DNA from 4 places in the Rhizobium sp. 62_C5_N11_2 genome. Region 4 is predicted to be linked to each of the others. Evidence: predicted binding sites of a transcription regulator. Region 4 holds the regulator's gene; each other region holds the start of a gene.
The links. Region 4 encodes PhoB, which activates phosphate uptake and scavenging genes when phosphate is short. Its sites were predicted from a motif close to TGTCATNNANCTGTCAT; they were not measured.

Region 1 (5,224 bases), 4.4 Mb from region 4:
CGCAACCTGACGAATTCATGGCCGTTGCGCATCTTCACCAAGCGGCTGATGGAGTTCCTGCGCGCCTTCCCTGAAATCGTCATAGCCGGGCTGTTTTCGGCGATCCTGTCGATCGGGCCGGTCGCCGCCATCATCGCCATCACCCTGCACACGATCGGCGCGCTCGGCAAACTCTTCTACGAAGTGGCCGAAAATATCGACATGAAGCCTCACGAGGGTATGAAAGCCGTCGGCGCCAACTGGTGGGAACGCGTGCGCTTTGCCGCCCTGCCGCAAGTGCTGCCGAATTTCACCTCCTATGCGCTGCTGCGCCTTGAGATCAACGTGCGCGCCTCGACCATCATCGGCGCCGTCGGCGGTGGCGGCATCGGCGAGGAGCTGAAGCTCTCGATCTCGCGTGGCTTCGGCGCCAAGACGGTGGCGCTCGTTCTGCTGCTGTTCGTGACGATCGTCGCCGTCGACCAGTTCTCCGCATGGCTGCGCCGCCGCCTCGTCGGCGAGCACGCCTTCCTCCTGCAACATTGAGGCCGCCATGACGGTGATCGACGCAAACCGCATGCATGAGATAGAAACGCGCTATCCGGAATATTTCCACCGGTCGTTCCGCCAGCGTTTCGGCGGGCTGATGATCCTCATCGCGACGCTGCTCTACAGCCTCTATGCCGTGTGGTTCTTCGACCTGCCCAAGCTTTTTGCCGAAGCCCATTGGGAGCGCGTCGGCATCTATCTCAGCCAATGGGTGAGCTACGACGTTCAACCGGAATTCCGCATTGGGGATGACGGCTCGATCGACATCCGTTATCCGCGTTTCTCGCCGCTCGGCAACAATCCGCACCCGGACTGGCTGGTCAACAATCCCGACGGCAGCATCACCGTTTCGATCAGCGGCACCGGCCGCAGCGTCACCGTCTCCAAGAACGAGACGATCGTCACCGCGCATGGCGTCAGCGTCCCGGTGGAAGTTTCGAGCGGCGCGCCGAAAGTCGTCGGACCGGTACCCGGCTGGATGACAGTCTATGATGACAACGTGCTGGCGGATCTCGGCTTTGCCGGCAATGTCAGCATCTCAGTCGACCGGGTGAAGATCCGCAAACGTTTCATGGGCTGGGCGAATTTCATCTTCGACACGCAATCATCCTTCTTCGACAAGCCGTTCGGCGAGGTCGTCAGCCTCATCGTCTCCGTTCCGCGCATCAAGCCCGACCAATCCAACCTGTCGCTCGCCTTCGACGATATCTGGAACAACAGCGAATGGCAGCACGGCGACGTCTGGACCAAGCTTTTCCAGACGATCGTCATGGCGTTCCTCGGAACGCTGCTCGGCTCGCTTACCGCCTTTCCGCTCGCCTTCCTGGCAGCGCGCAACATCACGCCGAACCGCCTGCTGAACCAGATCCTGAAGCGCTTCTTCGATTTCCTGCGCTCGGTCGATATGCTGATCTGGGCGCTGTTCCTGACGCGCGCCTTCGGCCCTGGCCCGCTCGCCGGCAGCGGTGCGATCTTCCTCACCGAGACCGGCACGCTCGGCAAGCTCTATTCCGAAGGCCTCGAGAATATCGACAACAAGCCGCGGGAAGGCATCAAATCAACAGGCGCTCAGACCGTGCTCGTTCATCGTTATGGCATTATGCCGCAGATCGTTCCCGTCTTCGTCAGCCAGACGCTCTACCAATGGGAATCGAACGTGCGCGGCGCGACCATTATCGGCGCTGTCGGCGCCGGCGGCATCGGCCTCAAGCTGTGGGAGGCCATGCGCACCAACGCCAACTGGGAAAACGTCGCCTACATGGTCATTCTGATCCTGATCGTCGTCTTCATTTTCGACACCGCCTCGAACGCGCTGCGCCACCGGCTGATGGGCACGAAAGCCCACTGACCCATCCATCAAAGCAGTGGCGGCGCTGTCGCCATCATCATTCTGTCACGGAAATCTTTTAGCCGGGAGCCTGCTTGCGGTTCGCCGCCAAATCACTGCACAGTGCCCTCCCCGTTTGGACGATCTCCAGGATAAAAGCCTTGCGCTACGCTCTCTATTTCTCGCCGCCGAAGGATGATCCCCTGACCGGCGCGGCCTCGCTTTGGCTCGGCCGCAATGCTTTCACCGGCGAGTCCTACCCCGCACCGGAATATGAGCAACTGGGTGCGCCTGAACAGTTCGAGCTGACCGCCGACCCGCGCCGTTACGGCTTTCACGCCACGATCAAGGCGCCCTTTTCCCTCGCCTCCTCGGTCACCGAGAAGGATCTCATGACCGTTGCCGAGGATTTTGCCCAGCGCACGCAAGCCTTCGAGATTCCTGAGCTCGTGCTCGGCCAGCTCGGCCGTTTTTTTGCCCTCGTTCCCGGTTCACTTCATCAACCTCTTCAGGATTTCGCCGCGAAAGTGGTAAGGTCATTCGAACCGTTCCGGGCAGCGCTTTCCGAGGCCGATATGGCGCGGCGCAATCCGGAGAAGCTCAGCGACAGCCAGCGCGCCCATCTGCAGCGCTGGGGTTATCCTTACGTCATGGAGGATTTCGGCTTTCACATGACGCTGAGCGGCCAAGTGCCAGAGACACGTGCTCAGGTGATGAAAGCGATCCTGACAGAGCGTTTTGCCGATTTCATCGGCCGGCCGCTTTCGATTTCCGGCCTTGCCGTCTTCATCGAGGAGACGCGCGGTGCGCCGTTCAAAGTTCATTCCTGGCTGCCGCTTGCCGGCGCCAAAAGCTGAAAGACCTGACGACATGAGCAAAGAGACCGTGTTTTCCAACGCCCGCATCGTTCTCGAGGATGACATCCTCTCAGGCTCGATCCTCATCCGCGACGGCAAGATTGCCGACATCTCCGAGGGCAACTCGGTAGCCGGCGAAGATTTCGAAGGCGACTACGTCATTCCAGGCCTCGTCGAGCTGCACACCGATCATCTCGAAGGCCATTATCAACCGCGTCCCGGCATTCGCTGGAACAAGACCGCCGCAGTCCAGGCGCATGACGCCCAGATCGTCACGTCAGGCATCACCACGGTGTTCGACTGCCTGCGCATGGGTGCGGACGAGGACGGCGGCTTCGAACATGGCGAGATGCGCGAGATGGCGGACGCCATCCAATCGGCGGAGAAGGAAGGCAGGCTGCGCGCCGAGCACCTCATCCACTTGCGCTGCGAGGTCTCGGCCGACAACGTGCTCGAACACTTCGCCGATTTCGAAAACGACCGGCATGTGCGGCTCGTCTCGCTGATGGATCATGCGCCCGGCCAGCGTCAGTTCCAGACGATGGACCAATATATCTTCTACTACCAGAAGAAGCGGGGCCTGAGCGACGAGGCGTTCGCGCGTTTCGTCGCCAAGCGTCAGGCAGAATCGGCGCGCAATTCGACGCCGCATCGCAACGCCATCGCCAAGGTCTGCGCCGAGCGCGGCATCACCGTGGCAAGCCATGACGATGCGACGCTCTCGCATGTCGACGAGGCGATCGACAACGGTGTGCGCCTCGCCGAGTTCCCGACCAGTTTCGATGCCGCCCGGGCGTCGCACGAACATGGCATGAGCGTGCTGATGGGCGCGCCGAACATCGTGCGGGGCAAGTCGCATTCCGGCAATATCGCCGCCCGCGACCTTGCCGAGATGGGCGTGCTCGACGTGCTTTCCTCCGACTACGTACCGCTCAGCCTGCTGCATGCGCCCTTCATCCTCGCCGATGAGGTGGAGAGCATCAGCCTGCCGAAGGCGATCGCCATGGTGACGTCGACGCCCGCCCGCACCGTCAGCCTCGACGATCGCGGCCGGATCGCAACCGGGCTGCGCGCCGATCTTGTCCGCGTCCATCGTTCGCACGGCGTGCCGGTGACACGCTCCGTCTGGCGCCAAGGACGCCGTGTCGCATGATGCCGCACGAACCCCACGCAGGAGCCGGTGCCGAGCGCGGCATCATGGTCGTTGTCGTCGGTCCGAGCGGTGCTGGCAAGGACACGCTGATGAACCTCGCCGCCCGGCGTTTTGCCGGCCGTGAGAACGTGCATTTCGTCCGCCGCGTCATCACCCGCCACCGCGATGCCGGCGGCGAGGACCATCTTTCCGTCTCCCTCCAAGGGTTTGCCGCCATGGAGCAATCAGGCTCCTTCGCCGTCTGGTGGGAAGCGCACGGCCTGAAATACGGTATTCCCGCCGAGGTCTCGGTGGCGCTGTCCAGAGGCCATGTCGTTGTCGCCAACGGCTCGCGCTCGGCGCTTCACCGCTTCCAGGCCGCCTTCCCGCGGCTGAAGGTCATCAACGTCACCGCCCGCCCCGAGGTGCTCGCCGGCCGGCTGGAGGCGCGCGGACGCGAGACGCATGAGGATATCATGGCCCGGCTCGCCCGCGGACCGCTGACCGTGCGTGGCGAATATGACGTGGTGGAGCTCGACAATAGCGGCTCGCTCGAAGAGGCCGAGCAGAAGATGATCGAGATCCTGGACGGATTGCTGACCAAGGCGCACTGACCAGGATCGAGGGAAAAGGCATGCGCGCCATCAAAGTGGTCGACTACGATCCCTCTTGGCCGCGGCTGTTTGCCGAGATCAGCACCGAGATCTCGATTCTGCTCGGTGACCGCCTGCTTTCGATCGATCATATCGGCAGCACATCAGTGCCTGGGCTGGCAGCCAAGCCGAAGATCGACCTTGATGCCGTGATGATATCCGACGAGTTCCTGTCGACGGCGATCGAGGTGGTGCGCGCTGCCGATTTCGTCTTCCACGGCGATACCGGAGAGCAACGATGGGCTTTCACCCGTGATCATCAAGCTTATGGCTTCAGGCTCTATCTTTGCGGACCCGATAATCGCGGACATCGGGAGCGCATTCTGTTTCGCGATTATCTCAGGGTTCACCCCGAGAGAGCCAAGGCTTATGCCGAGCTGAAACGCCGGCTGGCCGCAGAGGCAGGCGGCGATTGGGATTTTTACACCGCCGGAAAAACCACGTTCGTCAGCGAGACGCTGCGGTTGGCAGACTTGAGGACGTGGAGTGCGCAGCCGCACTCCGCGCCCGATTAATCGCCGTCACCCCGTCCCGAGACGATCTCGCGCTTGCCGACGTGGTTGGCCGGGCCGACGAGACCTTCCTTTTCCATGCGTTCCACCAGTGAGGCGGCGCGGTTGTAGCCGATGCCGAGGCGGCGCTGGATGTAGGACGTCGAGCACTTCTTGTCGCGCATGACGACCTTGACCGCCTGCTCGTAGAGTTCATTGCCATCTTCCGAGGCCAT
Region 2 (5,224 bases), 4.4 Mb from region 4:
CTGGATGATCGTCGCATCCTTGGTATGCGTCGTCACCGCGACATTGGCGACCTTCTGGAAGAAGGCGCGGATGGAAACGGCGTTGGTCGTATCGTCGGCACCCTGGTCGATGACCTTCAGCACGTCATCAGGTCCGATGATCGAGGCCGTCACCTGAACCCCGCCGGTGCCCCAGCCGTAGGGCATCGGCATTTCGCGCGAGGCGAAGGGCACCTGGTAGCCGGGAATGGCGATTGCCTTCAGGATGGCCCGGCGGATCATCCGCTTCGTCTGTTCGTCGAGATAGGCGAAGTTGTAGCTGGCCAGATCGGTCATTCGGCGGCTTCCTTCATGTCTTCGCCACCGTTGCGGGTGGCTTCGAATTCGCGGCGCATGCGGCGGACGAGATCGAGTTCGGCCTGGAAATCCACATAATGCGGAAGCTTCAGGTGCTCGACGAAGCCCGTCGCCTGGACGTTGTCGGAGTGCGAGATGACGAATTCCTCGTCCTGTGCCGGCGCGGTGATATCCTCGCCGAGCTCTTCGGCGCGAAGCGCCCGGTCGACCAGCGACATCGCCATCGCCTTGCGCTCGCTCTGGCCGAAGACCAGGCCGTAGCCACGGGTGAATTGCGGCGGCGCCTTGGCCGAACCCTTGAACTGGTTGACCATCTGGCATTCGGTGATCTGGATAATGCCGAGCGAGACGGCGAAACCGAGTTCCGGCACATCGAATTCCACCTCGACGTCGCCGATACGGATTTCACCGGTGAAGGGGTGGTTGCGGCCATAGCCGCGCTGGGTGGAATAACCGAGCGCCAGCAGGAAGCCCTCGTCGCCACGGGCAAGCGCCTGCAGGCGCAGATCGCGGGTCATCGGGAATTCCATCGGCTCGCGGGTCAGGTCGCCGATTTCGTGATCTTCCGGCATGTCGCCATCGGCCTCGATCAGGCCCTCTTCGCCGAGGATTTCGGAGACGCGCATGACGCGGCCGGTCTCGGCTGCGCGCAGCGCGGGCGTCTCGACCGCCTCGTCAGAAAGCAGCGAGGGATCGAGCAGCCGGTGGGTATAGTCGAAGGTCGGGCCGAGCAACTGGCCCCCCGGCAGATCCTTGTAAGTCGCCGAGATGCGGCGTTCGATCGTCATATCAGCCGTGTCGAGCGGCCTGGAATAGCCGAAACGCGGCAGTGTCGTGCGGTAGGCGCGCAGCAGGAAGATCGCCTCGATCATATCGCCGCGTGATTGGCGGATGGCAAGTGCTGCGAGCGTGCGGTCGAAAAGCGAGGCCTCGGCCATGACGCGATCGACGGCGAGCGCCAGCTGCGCCACGATCTGTTCGATGCCGATCGCCGGCAGCGAACGGTCGCCGCGGCGGCGGTCGGCCAGCAGGCGATGGGCATTGGCGATGGCGGCCTCGCCACCCTTGACGGCAACATACATGAGCTCAGATCTCCGTTGCTGTGATCTTGGTGGTGCGCGGCAGGCAGAGGAAACGCTTGCCCGCCGTCAGCACGATGTCGACGCCGCGCGGAAAGAGCGCACGGTTCTCGGTCCAGAGCCGCAGGAAGGTCTCCGGCAGGCCGATGGGCGCGATCTCCGTCACGCTCTGGATGCCCGGACCCATCAGGGCCAGCCTGCGGCCACCCTCGAGTTCGGCGAGCTCGATGACAACAGTCGTCGAGCGGTCGGGGTATTCCTGCGTGCCTGATGCAAAGAGGCCGAAGGAGGAAAGTGCGGTGCCGGCCTCGGTGAAGGCAAAGCGCGCCTCGGCCTTTTCGCTGGTCAACGGCGCGCCGGCATGGAAGCCGAGCCATTCCGGCACGGCGGATCTCGCCAGTCCATGGGAAAGCCAGACGGGCGTGTCGTGGTCGCAAAGCGTCAGCGCGATCGTGCCGGCGGCGATGCCGAGCGGTGCCGGCGGAGCGACATCGGGCTGAACGGTCTGGATCGTGCCGGGGCGGGCCATTCCGTCCATCAGCATCTTGAAGACGCTCTGGGCATGGAAGACCGGCTCGGCAAAGCCACCGGTCAGAGCTTCTGTCTTCAGGCCCATCAGTTGTCTCCCCGCACCATGGTGAAGAAATCGACGCGGGTTGCCGCCGTCTCGTCCGCCTTGCGGCGTTCGGCATCGGCGATCCGTTCGGCGATCGGTAAAAGCAGTGCCTGTTCGACGAAATCCTTCGTCGCGTCCTCCTGCCAGAGCGCGTCGAAGATCGCCGCAAGCCGGGCCTTCTCGCGGTCGGTGCCGAGCGCCTGTGCATGGCCGACCGAGCCCGTGTCGAGCCGGACCGTGGCCCGCGTCACGGTCACTTCGCCCAAATTGAAGGGAGCGCCGCCGCTGCCGATGCGTCCGCGCACCATCACCAGCCCGGTCTCCGGTCCGCGCACCTGATGGGCCACAGGCTTTTGCGGCAGCGCATCGAAGACCGCCGTGAGTTCGCTGCGTTCCGCACGCGCCAGCAGATCGGCGGCGCGTTTGCGCCCGGATGCCGTCTGTGACGCAGCGTCTGTCCTGTCCGCTGGTATCATCGCCGCTTCCCTTAAAATGTCTATTGATATAGACAACCATACAAGATACATTTAGCTCTAAATCGATGTCGTGACAAGCGTGTGACATCTACAGCGCCGCGCGTCTTTTCAGACGCGCAAAGGACGCTGTAGCATTTTGAATTGCTGCATAATTCGATCCTGAAATCGGGATCGTTTTCAGGATCGAATTATGCAGAAGGCGAGAAATAGCGGGCAGGGGTGGAATGGCGGGATTGAAGCAGGTGCAAAGGCAAACCGGCGTGGCGCTGTGGCGCCAGATCGCCGATCGGATTCGCGAGGCGATCAGCAACGGAGCCTATGACGAAACGGGAATGGTACCGCCGGAAACCATGTTGGCGGTGCAATTCGGCGTCAACCGGCATACGGTGCGCAGTGCGCTGGCGGCGCTGTCGCAGGAGGGGATCGTCCGTGCGGTACAAGGTCGCGGCACGCTGATCGAACGCAAGGAGCGGCTGAATTTCCCGATCACAAGGCGCACGCGCTTTACCGCCGGCATCGGCGATCAGGCGCGTGAAATGCGCGGTCTTCTGCTCGATGAGGCGAAAGAGGAAGCGAATGCAGAGGTCGCCCGCTGGCTGGGCCTGAAGCCGGGAGAACAGGTGATCCGCCTGGAAACCTTGCGCCAGGCGGACAAGCGGCCGGTTTCAAGGGCGACGAGCTGGTTTCCGGCCGAACGCTTCGCCGGTATCGGCGAGGCCTACCGGGCGGGGGAATCGATCACCAAGGCTTTCGCCGAACTCGGCCTGCCGGATTATGTCCGGGCGACGACCGAGGTGACGGCCGCCCATGCAAGCGCAGCCGATATGGCCGACCTTGAACTCACTCCCGGTGCCATCCTTCTGATCGCCAAGGCAATGAATACCGATCTTGACGGCGTGCCGGTGCAATATTCGATCAGCCGTTTCGCGGCCGACCGGGTGCAGTTCACCATCGAGAACTGAGCGTCTTTCCCCGCCGAAGCGGGGAAAGGTCAGCTGAGATCAATGCGCGCCCGACATGTCGCCGAGTACTTCCTTTGAAGCGACGGTGGAATCCGCCTTCAGCTTGTAGACCATCGGCACGCCGGTCGCGAGGTTGAGGGCGAGCACGCCTTCTTTGTTCAGCTTGTCGAGCACCATCACCAGCGAGCGCAGCGAATTGCCGTGTGCGGCCACCAGCACCTTCTCGCCCCTGAGCACGCGCGGCAGGATCTCGGTGAGGTAGTAGGGCCAGACGCGGGCGCCGGTGTCGCGCAGGCTTTCGCCGCCGGGAGGCGGCACGTCATAGGAACGGCGCCAGATGTGCACCTGTTCCTCGCCCCATTTGGCGCGGGCATCGTCCTTGTTGAGGCCGGAGAGATCGCCATAGTCGCGCTCGTTCAGCGCCTGGTCGCGGATCGTCTGGAGATCGGGCTGGCCGACCTTGTCGAGGATGAGCTTCAGCGTGTGCTGCGCACGCACCAGCACCGAGGTATAGGCGACATCGAATTTGATCCCGTATTCGGCAAGCGCCGTACCGCCGGCATTGGCTTCCTGGATGCCGAGCTCCGTCAGATCGGGATCCTTCCAGCCGGTGAAGAGATTCTTCAGGTTCCAGTCACTCTGGCCGTGGCGAACGAGGACGAGGGTACCGCTCATGAATATGCCTCCGTAGTATCGTTATGAGGAAGAAAGCCCGAGCACATCGAGCATGGAATAGAGACCCGGCTTCTTGTCGTGCGCCCAGAGCGCCGCCTTGATGGCGCCGCGCGCAAAGATCGAGCGGTCGGCCGCGCTGTGCGACAAGGTGACGATTTCGCCTTCTCCGGCGAAAAGCACGGAATGCTCGCCGATGACGGAGCCGCCGCGCAGCGTCGCAAAACCGATCGTGCCGGCTTCACGGGCGCCGGTATGGCCGTCGCGCACCCGGACCGACTTCGAGGCCAGATCGATGCCGCGCCCCTTTGCCGCGGCCTCGCCGAAGAGAAGGGCGGTGCCGGAAGGCGCATCCACCTTGTGCTTGTGGTGCATTTCCAGGATCTCGATATCCCAGTCATCAGGGTCGAGCGCACGCGCCGCCTGCTCTGCAAGCACACTGAGCAGATTGACCCCGAGGCTCATATTGCCTGATTTGACGATGCGGGCATGGCGGGCCGCCGCGGCGATCCTGGCGTTGTCATCGGGTAAACAGCCCGTCGTGCCGACGACATGGACGATGCGGGCCTGCGCGGCGAGACCTGAGAATTCCACCGTTGCAGCGGGCGAGGTGAAGTCGAGCACGCCTTCGGCATCGAGAAAGGCGTTGAGCGGATCGTCGCCGATGATGACGCCGGTCGGGCCGAGACCGGCGATCTCGCCGGCATCCTTGCCGACGAAGGGCGAACCGGCGCGCTCGACCGCGGCATGCACCGTCACGCCGTCGATGGAATGGATGAGCCGGATCAGCGTCTGCCCCATGCGTCCTGCTGCGCCAACCACCACCAGTTTCATCGCAGCATCGCTCATGTCAGTCTCACCAGGTCAGTTTGAATCGGAGGCCGAGGGCCTCTGCAGGTTGTTGAGGCGAGCGTAAAGACCGTCGCTGACCTTCGCAAGCGTCTCGTGATTGCCTTCTTCGACGACACGGCCTTGCTGCATGACGACGATCTTGTCGGCGCGCACCACGGTCGAGAGCCGATGGGCAATGACGACGACGGTGCGTCCGGTCATCGCTTCGTCGAGCGCCTTCTGCACGGCGGC
Region 3 (4,596 bases), 4.4 Mb from region 4:
CCCGTCGCCGACGCCGAAATTCGACAATCCGAAGATGCACATGTCGGACGCGCTGCAGCTCTTCGGCGCCGGACGCGAGAAGCGCATCTATGCGGTTCCGCCCTATACCGACGTCGTCAGCCTGGATTTCGAGGACTATCCCTTCGATATCCAACGTTTCGATAAACCCTGCGCCCTTTGCGGTGCGGAGGATGTCTATCTCGACGAAGTGGTTCTCGACGACAAGGGCGGGCGGATGTTCGTCTGCTCCGACACCGATCATTGCGAAGACCGCCGCGCGCACGGACATGCCGGCGAGATGCTGGCCCGGGAGGCTGCAGAATGAGCGATACGCCGCTTCTCAAAGTCCATGACGTTTCGAAATTCTACGGCAACCGTATCGGCTGCCGCGACGTCTCCTTCGAGCTCTGGCCCGGCGAAGTGCTGGCCATCGTCGGCGAGTCCGGCTCCGGCAAGACGACGCTGCTCAACTGCCTCTCCACCCGGCTGCTGCCGAGCACCGGCAGCGTCGAATATCACATGCGCGACGGCAGCTACCGCGACCTCTACCGCATGAACGAGGCCGAGCGGCGCTTCCTGATGCGCACCGATTGGGGCTTCGTGCACCAGAATCCGGCGGATGGCCTGCGCATGACGGTGTCGGCCGGCGCCAATGTCGGCGAACGGCTGATGGCGATCGGCGACCGGCACTACGGCAAGATCCGCGCTTCGGCGATCGACTGGCTCGAACGCGTCGAGATCGACGCCGACCGCATCGACGATCAGCCGCGCGCCTTTTCCGGCGGCATGCGCCAGCGCCTGCAGATCGCCCGCAACCTTGTCACCGGGCCGCGGCTCGTCTTCATGGACGAGCCGACCGGCGGCCTCGACGTCTCGGTGCAGGCGCGCCTGCTCGATCTGGTCCGCGGCCTCGTCAACGATCTTGGTCTCTCGGCCATCATCGTCACCCACGATCTCGCCGTCGCCCGCCTGCTCTCGCACCGGATGATGGTGATGAAGGACGGCTACGTCATCGAACACGGGCTTACCGACCGCGTGCTCGACGATCCGCGCGAACCCTACACGCAGTTGCTCGTCTCCTCGATCCTGCAGGTCTGAGGTCCTAAACCAAGGAAGAAGAAATCATGGCAACGCCCCTCGTCGTTTCCGAAGTCTCGAAGAGCTTCACCATGCATCTGCGCGACGGCATCAAGCTACCTGTCGTCTCCGATGTCACCTTCTCGGTCGCATCGGGCGAATGCGTCGTGCTCGGTGGCCCATCGGGCATCGGCAAGAGCTCGCTGCTCAAGATGATCTACGGCAATTATGCCGTCGACACCGGCCAGATCCTCATCCGTCACAATGACCGCATCGTCGATCTCGCCTCCGCCGATCCGCGCACCGTGCTCAACGTCCGCCGCGATACGCTCGGCTATGTCAGCCAGTTCCTGCGCACCGTGCCGCGCGTCGCGGCGATCGACGTGGTTGCCGAACCGCTGGTGGCACGCGGCGAGGACGCCGTCACCGCGCGGGAAAAGGCGGGCGCCCTGCTTGCCAGGCTCAATCTGCCGGAAACGCTCTGGCAGCTTCCGCCCGCCACCTTCTCCGGCGGCGAGCAGCAACGCGTCAACATCGCGCGCGGCTTCATCACCGAGCATACGATCCTGCTTCTCGACGAACCCACAGCCTCACTCGATGCCAGGAACCGTGCCGTCGTCGTCGGCATGATCGCGGAAAAGAAGAAGGCGGGGGTGGCCCTTCTCGGCATCTTCCACGACGAAGAGGTGCGCGAAGCCGTCGCCGACCGCATCCTCGACGTCCAGCAATTCTCACCGAGAAAGATCGCTGCATGAGCCGCAAGCTGGGTATCGAGCCCTATTTTCATGAGACGGCGTCCGTCAGCGATTCCACCTTCGGGCGCTATACGGAGGTCTCTGAACGCTGCCGCATCAGCGAGGCCACGTTCGGCGACTATTCCTACATCATGCAGGACGGCTCCGTCTGGTGTGCGACGATCGGCAAGTTCGTCAATATCGCCGCCGCCGTGCGTATCAACGCCACCAACCATCCGACCTGGCGCGCGACACTGCATCATTTCACCTATCGCGCCGCCGACTACTGGCCGGACGGCGATATGGAGACGGACTTCTTCGCCTGGCGGCGCGCAAATCGCGTGACGATCGGCAACGATGTCTGGATCGGCCACGGGGCGACCATTCTGCCGGGCGTCAACGTCGGCAACGGCGCGGTGATCGGAGCCGGCGCCGTCGTCTCGAAGGACGTCGCGCCCTATACGATCGTCGGCGGCGTGCCGGCAAAGCTCATCCGCGAGCGCTTTCCAGGAGAGGTCGGCGAACGGATGGACAGGCTTTCCTGGTGGGACTGGGAGCACGACCGGCTGCGCCAGGCGCTCCCGGATTTCCGCAACCTGAGCGCGGAAGATTTTCTGTCCCGTTACGGCGTTTAAACCCCCGATATAGGGGCGGAGAATTGTGACAGGACTTACACAAATATGACATGTGAGGTTCATCAAGCGGGACTAATGCGATGCTGACCAAGGCCTGGATCGCAAGGGAAGAGCATGATGTTCGAGCTGAAGAATGTCACACGTCGTTTCGGAAAAAAGCTCGCCGTCGATTCCGTCACGCTCGCTATTCCTCAGGGCCAGATGGTCGGCATTATCGGCCGCTCCGGCGCCGGCAAGTCGACGCTGCTACGCATGATCAACCGCCTTCAGGAGCCGAGCTCCGGCTCCATTCATTTCGCCGGCGTCGAGGTCTCCGGGCTTCGCGGCCAGGCGTTGCGCAACTGGCAGCGCGACTGCGCGATGATCTTCCAGCAGTTCAACCTGGTGCCGCGCCTCGACGTCCTCACCAATGTCATGCTTGGCCGCCTCAATCATCGCTCGACGCTTATGAGCCTGCTCAACATCTTCACTCGCGAGGAACGCGTGCATGCCATCGCGGCTCTCGAACGCCTCGGCATCGAGCAGACAGCGCTGCAGGCAGCCGGCACGCTTTCCGGCGGCCAGCAGCAGCGCGTGGCGATCGCCCGCGCTCTGATGCAGAACCCGAAGATGGTTCTCGCCGACGAGCCGATCGCCTCGCTCGATCCGCTGAACGCCAAGATCGTCATGGATGCGCTGCGCGATATCAACGAGCGCGAGGGCATCACCGTCATCACCAACCTTCACACGCTCGACACCGCCCGCAACTATTGTGAGCGCATCGTCGGCATGGCCGGCGGCCGCGTCGTCTTCGACGGCAAGCCCTCGGAGCTGACCGCGGAAGCGGTGAAGGAAATCTACGGGACGGACAAGGACGGCGCCGGCATCGACGAAACGGTGACCTCGACATCGATCAATATCGCCCCCGAGCGGGCAGACAATCAATCCGCCGGCACACAGCCGCTGGCGCTGGCCGGCCTCTGAGAGAGGCAGCCGCGATCGAGCGCCCGCGTCAAGGGCACACTTCTTCGTAACGGGAAGGCCGGGGACACCGGTCAATAGGAGAGAACATGTTGAAGAAAGCACTCTTTGCGGCAACGGCGCTCTTCGCGCTCGCCAGCGCTGCCCACGCTGCAGACCTGAAGGAATTCCGCATCGGCATCCTCGGCGGCGAAAACGAAACCGACCGCCTGCGCAACTATGCCTGCCTTGCCGACCACCTGAAGCAGGAATTCGGCTTCGAGAAGGTTTCGCTCTTCCCGGCCGCCGACTATGACGGCGTGATCCAGGGCCTGCTCGGCGGCACGCTCGACTTCGCCGAACTCGGCGCCTCCGGCTACGCCGCCGTCTACATCAAGGATTCGAAGGCTGTCACGCCGATCCTGACGACGCAGCAGAAGGACGGCTCGACGGGTTATTACTCGATCGGCCTTGCTCTGAAGTCCTCCGGCATCAAGTCCATCAAGGACGCCAAGGGCAAGAAGCTCGGCTACGCCGATCCGGATTCCACCTCCGGCTACCTCGTTCCGCTGACGCAGATCCCGAAGGACACGGGCATGCCGAACGACAAGTTCTTCGCCTCGACCCAGTTCAACGGCGGTCACGAGAACAACCTTCTCGCTGCCTATGACGGCAAGGTCGACATTGCCGTCGACGATAGCTCGGGCATCGGCGACTTCAAGGACGGCTACACCTCCGGTACCTTCCGCAAGGAAGTCGACAAGGGCGCCGTCGATCCGAACAAGCTGGTCGAAGTATGGCGTTCGCCGCTGATCCCGAACGGCCCGCTCGTCGTTCGCAACGCTCTCGGCGAAGAGTGGCAGACGAAGCTTGCAGCCTTCTTCACGGCTCTGCCGGAGAAGGACCATAAGTGCTTCGCCGCTGTCGAAGGCGGCGACTACAAGGGCTACGCGCCCGTCAAGCACGACTTCTACAACGCCGTCGTCGACGTCCGCAAAGCTGCCATCGGCGGCTGATCGAGCCGTTTCGAATGAGGGCGGCCGGCAACGGCCGCCCTCTATCTTTTGACTACAGCGCCGCGCGTCTTAGACGCGCAAAGGACGCTGTAGCACTTTGAATTTCTGCGTAATTCTATCCTCAAATCGATTCCGATTTGAGGATAGAATTATGAAGTAGGCGAGGCGTTGATGACTATTGCCGATACACAGCCG
Region 4 (5,224 bases):
GGACAGGAACAGCGTTTCGCCGCCGAGCTGGCGCATGCCGACGTCGAAGGAGACGCGGGTGCGCGTCGACGGCTTCTCGAAGATCATCGCCAGCATCTTGCCGGCGAGCGGCTTGTCGCCCTTGCCGGCCTTGAAGGCCTGCTTGCGGGCGAGCGCATCGTTCATGATGGTTCTGAGATCGGCTGATGTGACCGCCGAAAGATCGAGGAAATGTTTAGGGCTCATATCGTCTTCTTACCTGTGCTGCGCCCGAAGGCGGCAATCTCTTCAAGCCGTCTTCTTGACCTTGGAGGCGCGAATGCTTTCGGCGGCGCGCTCGATGCGGGCAAGGCCCTCGCGGGCTTCCTCGGCGGTAACCACGAGGGGCGGAAGAAGGCGGATGACGTTGTCGCCGGCGGGTACGCCGAGCAGATGGGCGGCGCGGATCGCCTGCAGCAGTTCGGCGGAGGGAACGGCAGCCTTGATGCCGAGCAACAGCCCCTCGCCTCTGATATCTTCGATCACATCGGGATAACGATCCTTCAGTGAGGCGAGGCCCTGGCGGAAGACCAGTGCGACGTCGCGCACATGCTGGAGGAAGCCATCGGCAAGGATGATGTCGAGCACGGCACTGCCGACGGCCATGGCGAGCGGATTGCCGCCATAGGTCGAGCCATGCGTGCCGGCCTTCATGCCGGAGGCGGCCTCTGAAGTGGCAAGGCAGGCGCCGAGCGGAAAACCGCCGCCGATGCCCTTGGCGACAGCCATGATGTCGGGGGTGACGCCCGCCCATTCATGGGCGAAGAGCTTGCCGGTGCGGCCGACGCCGGTCTGGACCTCGTCGAGGATCAACAGCAGGCCGTTGTCGTCGCAGAGCTGGCGGAGCGCCTTCATGAATTCGGTGGTGGCAGGACGGACGCCGCCCTCGCCCTGCACTGGCTCGATGAGAATCCCAGCCGTGGCATCGGTAATCGCGGCGCGGACCGCTTCGATGTCGCCGAAAGCCACCTGATCGAAACCCGGCGCCTTGGGGCCGAAGCCTTCGAGATATTTCTCCTGGCCGCCGGCGGCGATCGTCGCCAGCGTCCGTCCGTGGAAGGCGCCTTCGAAGGTGATGATATGGAAGCGCTCGGGATGGCCCTTGGAAAACTGGTAGCGGCGCGCCGTCTTGATCGCGCATTCGAGCGCCTCGGCGCCCGAATTGGTGAAGAACACCTTGTCGGCGAAGGTGGCGTCCGTCAGCCGTTTCGCCAGACGTTCCTGGCCGGGGATCTCATAGATGTTCGACAGGTGCCAGACCTTGTCGGCCTGCTCCTTCAGTGCGCCCACAACATGCGGATTGCTGTGGCCGACTGAGGTGACGGCAACGCCTGCGCCGAAATCAAGATATCGCTCGCCGCTTTCGGTGATCAGCCACACGCCCTCGCCTCGCTCGAACCGCAGCGGGGCACGAGAATAGGTGTCATAAAGCGGCGCGGCTTCAGCCATGGCGCGATCTCCATCAAGTTGCCGGGCAATGACTCCGGCTAAGGAAACCAGGCCCGAAAAATCAAAAATGCCGCCTTGCGGCGGCGAGTGGCACTATTTCCTTTTCGCGCTGCAATGTCAACAAAACTGCGCCCTTAGCGTATGCAGCAAGGGTGTACAGCGGCATTTTCAGTCTTCAACAGGCATTATTGCAGAAATGCCACGCAGAGGCAGCAAGTTGGGGAAAACTACGAATTCGATTCATCCGGATTCATGCGACTCTTGTCACGGAGTCAGCCTCACACTAGGTTAAAGATCAATTACTAGACTGCATGCGGCGGAACTAGTCACCAAAATTGATCAAGCGTTTCTTGTTTCGGAGCTCCCGGGACAACGGTGAGGGATTCTGCCATCACCAACGCAAACGGTGGAGACAGGGCATGAACTGGACAGACGAGCGGGTCGAGAAACTCAAGAAACTTTGGGCCGAAGGACTGAGCGCCAGCCAGATCGCTGCGCAGCTTGGCGGAGTCAGCAGAAACGCGGTCATCGGCAAAGTGCACCGGCTAAGCCTTCCGGGCCGTGCCAAGGCCGGCGGCACCAACACCGCCGCACGAACGCCGAAGCGCAATACGTCGGCGCCGCGCGCGCCGAACTACGCCTCACGGGTCGCCACGCGCACCGTTACCCGCCAGCAGGGCGCGACCATGCTGAAGGAAGAGATCGAGATCGAAACGATCGAGGAAATGGAATACGTGCCGAGAGGCAACGTGGTCGTGCCGATTTCCCGACGCCTCGGCTTGACGGAACTGACCGAACGCACCTGCAAGTGGCCGGTCGGCGATCCGCTGAAGGACGACTTCCATTTCTGCGGCTGCGAATCCCCCGACAATTCGCCCTATTGCGGCTACCACCAGAAGCTTGCCTACCAGCCGGTCAACGAACGCCGCCGGGCGGCCGCGCGGGCCAGCTGAGCGGTCTGACCATCGTTAGAATGCAGAAAAACGGGCCGAGTGGCCCGTTTTTTAATGCAATTTTGGTTTGTGCCTATGGCTGCCCCTCATCCGGCTGCCGCCACCTTCTCCCCGCGCGCGGGGAGAAGGGGATATGCCGTGACCTCTCCGTTCCCCGCCAACCTTTCGCGGGGCACGTCCCCTCGCCCCGTTTACGGGGAGAGGGTTAGGGTGAGGGGCAGACGTCAGCACGAGCGACTTTGTCAGCAACCAGAACGGAAGCCCTCAGGCTTCCATCGAATAGCCGGCGCCGCGGACGGTGCGGATGACGTCCTGCATGTTGGAAAAATTCAGCGCCTTGCGCAGGCGGCCGACATGGACGTCGACGGTGCGCTCGTCGACATAAATATCGTGGCCCCAGACGCCGTCGAGAAGCTGCGAGCGGGAGAAGACCCGACCCGGTGACGACATCAGGAATTCCAACAGGCGGAATTCGGTGGGGCCGAGGCGGACTTCGCGGGTCTTGCGATGGACGCGATGGGTCTCGCGGTCGAGCTCGATGTCACCGCATTTCAGTACCGTCGACAACACCTCGGGGCGGGCGCGGCGCAGCATCGCCTTGACGCGGGCAACGAGCTCGGGGGTCGAGAAGGGCTTGACGACATAATCGTCGGCGCCCGTCGACAATCCGCGAACACGCTCGCTCTCCTCGCCGCGCGCCGTCAGCATGATGATCGGCAGGCGCTCGGTTTCCGGCCGCATGCGCAGGCGCCGGCAGAGCTCGATGCCGGAGACGCCGGGCAGCATCCAATCAAGGATGAGAAGATCGGGCGTGCGCTCCTGAAGCCGCATTTCGGCTTCGTCGCCACGAAGGATGGTATCGACCTCGAAGCCTTCCGCTTCGAGATTGTAGCGAAGAAGCACGCTGAGGGCTTCCTCGTCTTCAACAACTGCTACTCTCGGGATCATGCGTGTCGGTCTCCTCGCGCATGATCCTTAAATCGGGGGTGATTTAAGCAATGCATCCTGCGCAAATTCAGAAATTGGCTGCGACCTCTTTGCGCGCCCGGACGGGCGCGCACGCAATTGACTGGTCCGGGCGACTGGCCCGGCGGTTATTCGGTGACCGCGCCCACGGTGTTGGCGCTGTCGTCCTTCGGACGGTCGCCTTCCGGCTGCGCGCCTGTCGTCATGTAATAGATCGTCTCGGCGATGTTGGTGGCGTGGTCGCCGATGCGCTCGATGTTCTTGGCGCAGAAGAGAAGATGCGTGCAGCTGGTGATGTTGCGCGGATCTTCCATCATGTAGGTCAGGAGCTCGCGGAACAGCGAGGTGTACATCGCGTCGATCTCATTGTCGCGTTCGCGGATCGCATTCGCCTTGTCGGCGGAACGATTGGTATAGACATCGAGCACTTCCTTGAGCTGGACGAGCGCCAGCTCGGACAGATGCTCGAGGCCGCGGGCGAGCTTGCGGGGAACACCGGTGCTTTGCACGGCGATGACGCGCTTGGCGGTGTTCTTGCCGAGGTCGCCGACACGTTCGAGATCGGCGGCGATGCGGATCGAACCCATGATTTCGCGCAGGTCCGAAGCCATCGGCTGACGGCGGGCGATGGTGACGATCGCCTTGTCGCCGATTTCGCGTTCGGCGTGATCGAGGATCACGTCGTCGGAGATGACCTTCTGCGCCAGCGCGGTATCGCCATTGACGAGGGCGCGCACGGCTTCGCTGACCATCTGCTCGGCCAGGCCGCCCATTTCGGAAATCCGCCTGGACAGGAACTTCAAATCATCATCATAGGCAGAAAAAATATGTGTCGATGCCATGGGGCTTTATCCTCGAATAACGGGAAGGCTTGGTGTCGCCAAAATCAGCCGAAGCGACCCATGATGTAGTCCTGGGTGCGCGGATCGTCGGGATTGGTGAACATCTTGTCGGTGTCGTTCTCCTCGACGAGATTGCCGAGGTGGAACATGGCGGTGCGCTGCGAGACGCGCGCGGCCTGCTGCATGGAGTGGGTGACGATGACGATCGTGTAGTTCTCGCGCAGCTCGTGGATCAGCTCCTCGACCTTGGCGGTGGCGATCGGGTCGAGCGCCGAGCAGGGCTCGTCCATCAGGATGACTTCAGGGCTGACGGCAACGGCACGGGCAATGCAGAGGCGCTGCTGCTGACCGCCCGACAGGCCGGTGCCGGATTCGTGCACGCGGTCCTTGACTTCGTTCCAGAGACCGGCGCGCTGCAGGCTGGTCTCGACGATCTGGTCGAGATCGGCCTTCGACTTGGCAAGGCCATGGATGCGCGGGCCGTAGGAGACGTTTTCATAGATCGTCTTCGGGAACGGGTTCGGCTTCTGAAAGACCATGCCGACGCGGGCGCGAAGTTCGACGACGTCGATATCGGGATCATAGATATCGTCGGTGTCGAGGGTGATCTTGCCGGTGACGCGGCAGCCGTCGATCGTGTCGTTCATGCGGTTGAGGCTGCGCAGGAAGGTCGACTTGCCGCAGCCGGACGGGCCGATCAGGGCGGTTACGGTGTTTTCGCGGATGTTCAGGTTCACATCGAAAAGCGCGCGCTTTTCGCCGTAGTAAACCGAGACATCCTTTCCGATCATCTTATACGGGACGTTGCTCATCTTGTGATCCAGCGCCTTTTCAACTGCAGCTTCCGTCAACATGTTCATGATGTTTAACTCCGTTTACCAGCGGCGCTCGAAGCGACGACGCAAGAGGATGGCGCCCATGTTCATGACGATCAGGAACAGGAGCAGGACGATGATGGCACCCGAAGTACGCTCGACGAAGGCACGTTCGGCCTCG

Region 1: the regulator PhoB is predicted to act here: its motif matches at 1,909-1,925, upstream of AB8B31_RS22535 (DUF1045 domain-containing protein).
Region 2: the regulator PhoB is predicted to act here: its motif matches at 2,578-2,594, upstream of phnG (phosphonate C-P lyase system protein PhnG).
Region 3: the regulator PhoB is predicted to act here: its motif matches at 2,481-2,497, upstream of phnC (phosphonate ABC transporter ATP-binding protein).

What each region holds. Positions count from the first base shown of each region.
Region 1 is NZ_JBPWPW010000001.1:4,617,179-4,622,402, reverse strand. Features, by position in the region: gene phnE (phosphonate ABC transporter, permease protein PhnE) at 1-525, shown strand, start outside; gene phnE (phosphonate ABC transporter, permease protein PhnE) at 533-1,876, shown strand; gene AB8B31_RS22535 (DUF1045 domain-containing protein) at 2,017-2,712, shown strand; gene AB8B31_RS22530 (alpha-D-ribose 1-methylphosphonate 5-triphosphate diphosphatase) at 2,726-3,865, shown strand; gene phnN (phosphonate metabolism protein/1,5-bisphosphokinase (PRPP-forming) PhnN) at 3,862-4,458, shown strand; gene AB8B31_RS22520 (GrpB family protein) at 4,479-5,012, shown strand; gene AB8B31_RS22515 (DNA translocase FtsK) at 5,009-5,224, opposite strand, start outside.
Region 2 is NZ_JBPWPW010000001.1:4,627,646-4,632,869, forward strand. Features, by position in the region: gene AB8B31_RS22575 (alpha-D-ribose 1-methylphosphonate 5-phosphate C-P-lyase PhnJ) at 1-315, opposite strand, end outside; gene AB8B31_RS22580 (carbon-phosphorus lyase complex subunit PhnI) at 312-1,418, opposite strand; gene phnH (phosphonate C-P lyase system protein PhnH) at 1,423-2,031, opposite strand; gene phnG (phosphonate C-P lyase system protein PhnG) at 2,031-2,507, opposite strand; gene phnF (phosphonate metabolism transcriptional regulator PhnF) at 2,732-3,469, shown strand; gene AB8B31_RS22600 (2,3-bisphosphoglycerate-dependent phosphoglycerate mutase) at 3,509-4,144, opposite strand; gene dapB (4-hydroxy-tetrahydrodipicolinate reductase) at 4,166-4,990, opposite strand; gene AB8B31_RS22610 (ABC transporter ATP-binding protein) at 5,006-5,224, opposite strand, start outside.
Region 3 is NZ_JBPWPW010000001.1:4,622,814-4,627,409, reverse strand. Features, by position in the region: gene AB8B31_RS22575 (alpha-D-ribose 1-methylphosphonate 5-phosphate C-P-lyase PhnJ) at 1-325, shown strand, start outside; gene phnK (phosphonate C-P lyase system protein PhnK) at 322-1,098, shown strand; gene phnL (phosphonate C-P lyase system protein PhnL) at 1,125-1,832, shown strand; gene AB8B31_RS22560 (DapH/DapD/GlmU-related protein) at 1,829-2,446, shown strand; gene phnC (phosphonate ABC transporter ATP-binding protein) at 2,564-3,409, shown strand; gene phnD (phosphonate ABC transporter substrate-binding protein) at 3,496-4,401, shown strand; gene phnE (phosphonate ABC transporter, permease protein PhnE) at 4,573-4,596, shown strand, end outside.
Region 4 is NZ_JBPWPW010000001.1:183,170-188,393, reverse strand. Features, by position in the region: gene argF (ornithine carbamoyltransferase) at 1-225, opposite strand, end outside; gene AB8B31_RS00990 (aspartate aminotransferase family protein) at 268-1,467, opposite strand; gene AB8B31_RS00985 (GcrA family cell cycle regulator) at 1,887-2,420, shown strand; gene phoB (phosphate regulon transcriptional regulator PhoB) at 2,685-3,368, opposite strand; gene phoU (phosphate signaling complex protein PhoU) at 3,515-4,228, opposite strand; gene pstB (phosphate ABC transporter ATP-binding protein PstB) at 4,273-5,088, opposite strand; gene pstA (phosphate ABC transporter permease PstA) at 5,104-5,224, opposite strand, start outside.